Regions from separate parts of the Lysinibacillus sp. NPDC097231 genome, predicted to be linked through region 2. Evidence: a T-box and tRNA genes for the amino acid it is inferred to sense, from the RefSeq annotation. Region 2 holds a T-box; the other holds one or more tRNA genes.
The links. The T-box of region 2 lies ahead of ACIQXF_RS05935 (valine--tRNA ligase). A T-box ahead of a tRNA ligase gene usually reads a tRNA of that ligase, here a tRNA-Val.

Region 1: it encodes a tRNA-Val, which carries the amino acid that the T-box ahead of ACIQXF_RS05935 (valine--tRNA ligase) is inferred to sense. The anticodon was not compared.

The regions. Positions count from the first base shown of each region.
Region 1 is NZ_JBIWDH010000042.1:7,949-12,215, forward strand. Features, by position in the region: gene ACIQXF_RS19930 (ABC transporter substrate-binding protein) at 1-665, shown strand, start outside; gene ACIQXF_RS19935 (ABC transporter ATP-binding protein) at 694-1,485, shown strand; tRNA gene ACIQXF_RS19940 (tRNA-Glu) at 1,870-1,944, shown strand; tRNA gene ACIQXF_RS19945 (tRNA-Val) at 2,019-2,094, shown strand; tRNA gene ACIQXF_RS19950 (tRNA-Tyr) at 2,109-2,192, shown strand; tRNA gene ACIQXF_RS19955 (tRNA-Gln) at 2,209-2,283, shown strand; tRNA gene ACIQXF_RS19960 (tRNA-Lys) at 2,297-2,369, shown strand; gene rocF (arginase) at 2,544-3,449, shown strand; gene sigW (RNA polymerase sigma factor SigW) at 3,582-4,145, shown strand; gene ACIQXF_RS19975 (zf-HC2 domain-containing protein) at 4,159-4,267, shown strand, end outside.
Region 2 is NZ_JBIWDH010000006.1:45,229-49,495, forward strand. Features, by position in the region: gene ACIQXF_RS05935 (valine--tRNA ligase) at 1-2,174, opposite strand, end outside; T-box leader at 2,312-2,596, opposite strand; gene ACIQXF_RS05940 (valyl-tRNA synthetase) at 2,874-3,551, opposite strand; gene ACIQXF_RS05945 (SRPBCC family protein) at 3,987-4,267, opposite strand, start outside.

The sequences.
Region 1 (4,267 bases), on a different contig from region 2:
ATGATACAGCGTTTGGCCGTTCTCCAGTTGAAGATATGAAAGCGTACGCAAAAGAAATCGGTGTTAAGGTTGTGGACGAGCAAGTAATCGACGTAAAAGCAACAGAAGCACAATCACAACTATTAAATATGAAAAAGAAAAACCCAGACTATGCAATCATTCAGCAAACTTGGGCAGCAACTTCTACAATTTTACGTGACGCAAAAACATTGGGAATCGATACACAATTCATGGGTCTTAACTGGACTACAGGTGAAGGCCTATTCGATAATGTAGATGCGGCAACTGCTGAAGGATATATGGGCGTACTGATTAACTCTATGCCAGGTGATGATGTGCCAGGGATGGCTGAAATAGAAGAATACTTAAAAGGCAAAGGCAAAAAAGACGAAGACATCAACCAAAAATTCGTACAAGGTTGGGTAACAGCGAAAATTATGGTTGAAGGTATTAAGAAAGCAGCTGAATTAAACCCAGATGGTGACATTAAAGGTGCTCAAATCCGTGAAGGTATGGAGTCTTTAACAGATCTAGACTTAGGCGGTGTAGCAGCAAATGTATCATACTCAGCTGACAACCATGCAGGTACAAAAGAAATTCGTATTGGTGTTGTAAAAGACGGCAAATGGGAAGCAATTACAGATTACATTAGTTTCGAAGATTAATTTTCTGTAATAGAAAGGAGGGACTTACATGCTTCAGGTAAATAATTTAGAGGCTGTTTATCAGAAAATTATCCTAGCATTAAAAGGAATGTCCCTTCATGTACCCGAAGGAAAAATTGTTGCGCTTCTTGGTAGTAATGGAGCGGGTAAGTCCACAACTTTAAAAGCTATTTCAGGTCTCCTCTCGGGTGATGGAGGAAAAATTACAGATGGTACGATTGAGTTTCAAGGTGAGGTCATCAATGGTATTATGCCAGATGTCCTTGTCAAAAAGGGAATTTTCTTAAGTATGGAAGGGCGTCGTGTTTTCAAAGACTTAACCGTAGAAGAAAATTTGATTGCAGGGGCCTATACGCGAAAAGATCGTGGTAATATTAAGGCTGATATTGAAAAGATATACGGCTATTTCCCGAAGCTAAAAATGCTCCAATCACGTAAAGCGGGTTATTTATCGGGCGGTGAACAGCAAATGTTGGCGATTGGTCGTGGCTTGATGGCTAAACCTAAACTATTATTACTCGATGAGCCGTCTTTAGGGATTGCGCCGCTGTTAGTACAAGAAATCTTCCAAAACATTAAAAAGATTAATGAAGAAGAGGGTATGTCTATTCTAGTAGTTGAGCAAAATGCCAATGTTGCATTATCGATTGCACATTACGGCTATATTATGGAAAATGGCCGCGTAGTGATGCAAGGGGATGCAGCTAGCCTATTATCCGATAATGAAATTAGTGAGCATTATTTAGGAATAGGTAAAGAAGGTAGTAAAGATTATAAAGAAGCAAAATCATATAAACGACGCCAACGTATCGTTTGGTAAAAATAGTAGCTGCTACAGTAATTCGTAGCAGCTTTTTTAGGTAATTATTGATTTTTAAATAAGTACTCGATTGGATAGTTTAGTTTACATACATTTGAGCGGTTTTTAGTGTTATTTACTTGTTTAACCTAATTTATTCCGATAAAAGTGAGGTTGTTTTAAATCTACTCACTCTCAATCAATCTACAACTACAATTATAATAAGTAGAAACTACATTTAAATTGATTGTAGATAAATAATTGAGAAGATGGTAGGATAAAGATAGATTTTTAAGCGTTTTTATAAGCAAATATTTAGTTTTAAAAAATATTAAAAAGTACTTGCTAAGTATAAAAAATGATGTTATTATAAATATTGTCTTATTGAGAAGTATTTAACATGTTGGCCCCTTGGTCAAGTGGTTAAGACACCGCCCTTTCACGGCGGTAACACGGGTTCGAATCCCGTAGGGGTCACCACTTTATAAGCTTTGTAGTAATGCAGAAGGCTTGAAAAGAAAATAAACTGTGAAGAATTTAACACCTGTTTCTATGGAGGATTAGCTCAGCTGGGAGAGCATCTGCCTTACAAGCAGAGGGTCGGCGGTTCGAGCCCGTCATCCTCCACCATAATGTGTTATTTCGGAGGGGTAGCGAAGTGGCTAAACGCGGCGGACTGTAAATCCGCTCCTTAGGGTTCGGCGGTTCGAATCCGTCCCCCTCCACCAGTTTTTTATAAATGATTGGGGTATAGCCAAGCGGTAAGGCAACGGATTTTGATTCCGTCATGCCTAGGTTCGAATCCTAGTACCCCAGCCATTTTTTCTTTTATGAGCCATTAGCTCAGTTGGTAGAGCATCTGACTTTTAATCAGAGGGTCGAAGGTTCGAGTCCTTCATGGCTCACTTTTTTATAGAATAAAACATATTCAAAAGTGTTACATTAACTACAGATACTAATCTCTTGCTGAAAACAGCAGGAGATTTTTTTGTTGTATGAATATACGGAAAATTGTCGAGTTGAGCCAAGTTGCATATAGGATTTACAATAGTCTTACAATTCAAAGGGGGTATAAAAAGATGAATAAACTAAATATTTCTATTATTGGTGTGCCAACAGATTATGGACAAACGCGTAGAGGCGTTGATATGGGACCAAGTGCTATCCGCTACGCAGGTGTAGTGGAACGATTAGAGGCAATTGGCCATGTGGTAAACGATCAAGGGGATATTCGTGTTAGGCAAAAACAGGAAGGCGCTATTGTTGATGAAAAATTACTAAATTTAGAGGAAGTAGTCGATGTAAGCACATCATTAGCAAACAGTGTACATGAAGCTATAGAGCAGAAGAAGTTTCCACTTGTATTTGGTGGTGATCATAGTATTGCTATTGGTACACTTGCGGGCCTTGGTGAGCATTATAAAAACTTAGGTGTTATTTGGTTCGATGCACATGCTGATTTAAATACACCGGAAACGACACCATCTGGAAATATCCATGGTATGCCATTAGCTGTTAGCATTGGATTAGGTCATGAACGATTAGTACAAATTCGAAATTATGCCCCAAAAATTAAGCCTGAGAACGTTATCATTATTGGTGCACGTTCTGTAGATCCAGGCGAACGTGAGTTAATTCGTCAGCAAGGGATCAAGGTATATACAATGCACGAGGTAGATCGACTTGGTATGTCGCGTGTAATGGAAGATGCTCTTGCCCATTTAAGAGAGCGTAACGTGGATGGTCTACACCTATCACTTGATTTAGATGGATTAGATCCGCTTTATACTCCAGGGGTTGGAACACCTGTACCTGGTGGTATTACGTATAGAGAAAGCCATTTAGCAATGGAAATGCTACAGGAATCAGGTATGCTAACTTCTGCTGAATTTGTAGAGGTTAACCCGATTTTAGATGAAAAGAATGCAACAGCAAATGTTGCTGTTGCATTAATGGGTTCTTTACTTGGAGAAACGTTAGTTTAAAGAAAATTGACGAAAAATTTCCTTTCACCACAATGTCTAAAAATCTTTTGCTATAATTGAACTAAAATGAAACTTTTCTTATTAATGGCACGTAGAGTATAAGACAGTTGTAAAGGTGGAGAAGTCAACACAATGGATGCGTTAGTAAATAAGAAAATAAAACAAGTGCTTAAAGGCGATCAAAACGCATTTGCCGATATTGTGAGTCTCTATCAGCACAAACTGTACCAAGTATGCTATAGGATGTTAGGGAACAAACAAGAATCTGAGGATATTGCACAAGAAGCGTTTGTTCGTGCCTATATGAATTTGCATACTTTTGATCAGAAAAGAAAATTTTCAACTTGGCTTTATCGCATAGCCACAAACCTCTGCATAGACCGTATCCGGAAGAAAAAGCCGGATTACTATTTAGATGCGGAAGTAGCGGGTACAGAAGGGCTTGATATGTATTCGCAAATCGCAGCAGATGACCAGCTACCAGAGGAACAGATAGAGCAAATGGAGCTGCAGGATCGCATTCAATATGAGATTGGACGTTTGCCGGATAAATACCGTTCAGTTATAGTATTGAAATATATTGAGGAGTTATCGTTACAGGAAATTAGTGAGATTTTAGATATGCCTCTTGGAACGGTGAAAACGAGAATTCACCGCGGACGTGAAGCATTACGTAAGCAATTAAACAATCTGTAGGAGGGGGAGCGTCATGAATACTTGTCCAGAGCATATAATAGACCATATGCATGATTATTTAGATGGTGACATTAGTCGTGAGCATGAGCAAGAGTTGAAACAACATTTGCATTCATGCAGTG
Region 2 (4,267 bases):
TCCGCTTCCTCTGCAAAATGAAGTTCCGCACGTACAGTCGGCCATGTTGCCACCGTAATGGATTCACCTTCATGAGGTAAATGCTGCCAAATTTCTTCTGTGATGAACGGCATGAATGGATGTAATAGACGCATTGTTTGATCTAATACGTAAGCTAAAATAGAACGAGTTGTTTTCTTAGCAGCTTCATTTTCACCGTATAAAGGTAATTTAGCCATTTCAATATACCAAGAACAGAAGTCATCCCAAATAAAGTTATAGAGTTCGCGACCAACCTCACCAAATTCGTAGCGCTCTCCAAGAGATGTTACACGCTCAATTGTTTCATTTAAGCGAGTTAGAATCCATTTATCAGCAACTGATTTTTCACCAGTTAAATCGATTTCATCAAATGTCAAACCTTCCATGTTCATTAAAGCGAAACGAGATGCATTCCAAATTTTATTAGCAAAGTTCCATACTGCTTCTACTTTTTCAGTTGTATAACGTAAATCTTGACCAGGTGATGATCCAGTAGCTAAGAAATATCGTAACGAGTCAGCACCATATTTCTCAATAACATCCATTGGGTCTACGCCATTTCCAAGCGATTTACTCATCTTACGTCCTTCACCATCACGTACTAAACCGTGAATTAAAACATCTTTGAATGGGCGTTGACCTGTAAATTCAAGACCTTGGAAAATCATTCGAGATACCCAGAAGAAAATAATATCATAGCCAGTTACAAGTGTGCTTGTAGGGTAGTAACGTTGATATTCTTCATTTGTTTCATCTGGCCAACCCATTGTAGAAAATGGCCATAGTGCTGAAGAGAACCATGTATCTAATACGTCTTCATCTTGCGTCCAATTTTCTGCATCTGCTGGCGCTTCTTTTCCTACGTAAACTTCACCTGTTTCATTGTGATACCAAGCTGGGATTTGATGGCCCCACCATAGTTGACGAGAGATACACCAGTCACGAATATTTTCCATCCAGCGAGAATATGTGTTTTCAAAACGAGATGGTACGAAGTTTACTTTCCCTTCTCCGTCTTTTTGAAGCTCTAATGAAGCATCTGCAAGTGGTTGCATTTTAACAAACCATTGTGCAGAAAGGTACGGTTCTACAACAGCACCAGTACGTTCAGAGTGACCTACTGAATGCATATGCTCTTCAATACGAATAAGCACGCCTGCTTCTTGTAAATCAGCTACAATTTGCTTACGGCATTCAAAACGATCCATACCGTTATATTTGCCAGCAAGCTCGTTCATTGTACCATCTTCATGCATCACAAGGATTCGTTCTAGGTTATGACGGTTACCAACTTCAAAGTCGTTCGGATCATGCGCTGGTGTCATTTTTACAACCCCAGTACCAAATTCCATATCTACGTAATCATCTGCTACGATAGGTATTTCGCGTCCAACAATTGGTAATATTACTGTTTTACCGATTAAGTGTTGATAGCGTTCGTCTTTCGGATGAACTGCTACCCCAGAGTCACCAAGCATTGTTTCAGGACGTGTTGTGGCAACTTCCACATGGCCTGAGCCATCAGCTAATGGATATTTCATGTGGTAGAAGGCACCTTGAACATCTTTATAAATAACTTCGATATCTGATAATGCTGTTTTTGCTGCAGGGTCCCAGTTAATAATGCGTTCGCCACGATAGATTAAGCCTTTTTCATATAAATCAACGAAAACAGTTTTAACTGCATCTGAAAGACCTTCATCAAGAGTGAAGCGTTCACGAGAATAATCTAAACCAAGACCAAGCTTCGCCCATTGATCACGAATATGACCAGCATACTCTTCTTTCCATTCCCAAGTTTTTTCGAGGAATTTTTCACGTCCTAAATCATAACGTGTAATATTATCCTCACGCAGCTTTGCCTCAACTTTGGCTTGTGTTGCAATACCTGCATGGTCCATTCCTGGTAACCAAAGTGCATCATAACCTTGCATGCGCTTCATACGAGTTAAAATATCTTGCAATGTTGTATCCCAAGCATGGCCAAGATGTAATTTACCTGTTACGTTCGGTGGTGGGATAACGATAGAATAAGGTTTCTTATTACTTTTAGGCTGTGCCTCGAAATATTTCCCTTGTAACCACCATTCATAACGGCCTGCTTCAATGGATTGAGGATCATATTTTGTAGGCATTGAAATGTTTTCTGTCATTTTGACTCCTCCTGTGTCTTTTAATTTTGGCAAATATTTATTTTACCGTTGTGAAATTGTCCCAATCACTCTGTATTCATGTCTTACATTGAGTGAATCACAGAGGATTGAATGAAAATAAAAAAACTCCTAACGTCTAAAAGGACGAAGGAGTTTAAGTTCGCGGTACCACCTTTAATTCCAGCAGAGGCAAGTTGAGCAGTCATGGATACAAACATTTCATAAGGAAACGGTGTGTACTGCTTAAGCCTTTAACTACTGGCTCTCAATTCGGTAACGGTGTTTAACCGGCTTTAACTACTGTTAGTTCACTAAAGCTGCTCGAGGGCTACATTCAATTAAGTACAGATAGAAACTTTTCAGCTACCGTTTCCTCTCTTAAAATGTACAAATAATTTACTCTTCCCTGTCATAGCATCTAATATTCGACTTTCCACATTGTACCGCAAAAACATGCAATTTTTCAAGTGATTTAGTCATTTTTTAGTAATCACTACAAAGTAAATAGAAAAGGAAGTGAATATCCAAATGCGACGACGTAAGTATAGTCCTTGGCTTTTACCACCATGGTTACGACAATTTCGTTTTTATTGTAGAACGATTATTGTGCCAATCTGTGTTTTTCAAGTTGTACGTGTCATAATTATTCCAACATCTGGCGATTTCATCATTTTATTACTCCTTCTACTTCTATGCTATTTACTTTTGAATGATGTCATTTGAAATACGAACCTTTAACGGCGTATAGTCCTCCGTTAAATTCCAGATCATTGATGGGGCTTCATACCACGAGCTAGACTCACGGACCACAATATGACTTGATGATTCTTTTAATACTATTTTTTGCTCAACAGGCGCAGGTTTTTCTCGTTGTGTTGAAGCAACTACAGCTGCTGACTTTTCTCCATGAGCTGAAAATGCTACAGCTGTAGATTTTTCTTCTTGTGTTGAAGCTGCGAAAACTGCAGGCTTTTCTTCTAAAACCCGCGCCTTTTCAAAGGCAGGTTCAGGCTCATTAAAAATACTCGTTACTGCCCATTCGAGTTGACACATCTGATTTGTAAGTGTAGGACGAATATCTTTTACCATTAAATCCTCAACAGCTGAATCTATTGGTAAATCGACATTTAAAGGAACAGCATATTCAAAATAACCAGTATCCCCTTGAATATCAAGGGCATCAATTCTTACTAATTCTTCATTATCCAGATGTGCTTGAATGTCTTGAAAATCAAAGCGAACATGTGCTGTGATATGATAAATACCTGTTAATCTTAGTGAATCTTCTAACTGCGTCGTTTGCCACTGAGGCTTAATTTGTACAGCTGCTATTTCTGTTGGGCAGCCATAACCAGGAAAACAGAAAGTTTCACGCATATTCCAAGTTTTGTGTTCGATAATAATCCCTCCCCTTGCATCATATGAATAACGGGAAGTTAGTATGCAATAAGTTAGTTTAATGAAGAACACAAATAATAAAAAAATTTCACTCGAGCCTCCTTTATAGCTAACATTTTACTGCCACTTAGATGTACAAAGTTCACACAAGATTATTCTTTTTACATAAGTTCTTCAACAGTAGGGGTTTTCTTTATCATCTATCGATTATTTGTCTTCTCCAATCGGGGAGTTACAGGCAGTTAATTTCCCACTTAGTTTCTTTGCTTTCGCTGATGTTGAGGTGGGATACTTCTGTATCTGCGCTGCCGCTATGCTTTCGCGCATAAAACATTTGCTGAAAGAAGTTAATGCGGGATAAAAAATGGCATACTAGAAAAACTCCTAGCATGCCATTTTATTGCTGTAATTTAATTATACATTGACCAATTTAATTCTATTTGCCACACGATCTGTTAGCATTTGTGTTGCTTTTGGTACGATTGGCTTAAAGATTGGATTTAAAACAGGTCCAGCTAATCCTCCAGCTATTACTTCTAAGAAGCCTGTCATTTTTGTATTTTCTGCATCAATACTTTCTGCTAAAAAATACCCATTCCCTGAGAAATTATCAGAAAGACCCTTTAATTCGAATGTTACTTTCGAAGGTGCAGTCCATTCTAAAATAGTAATCTCTACTTCTACTGTTTTTTTCA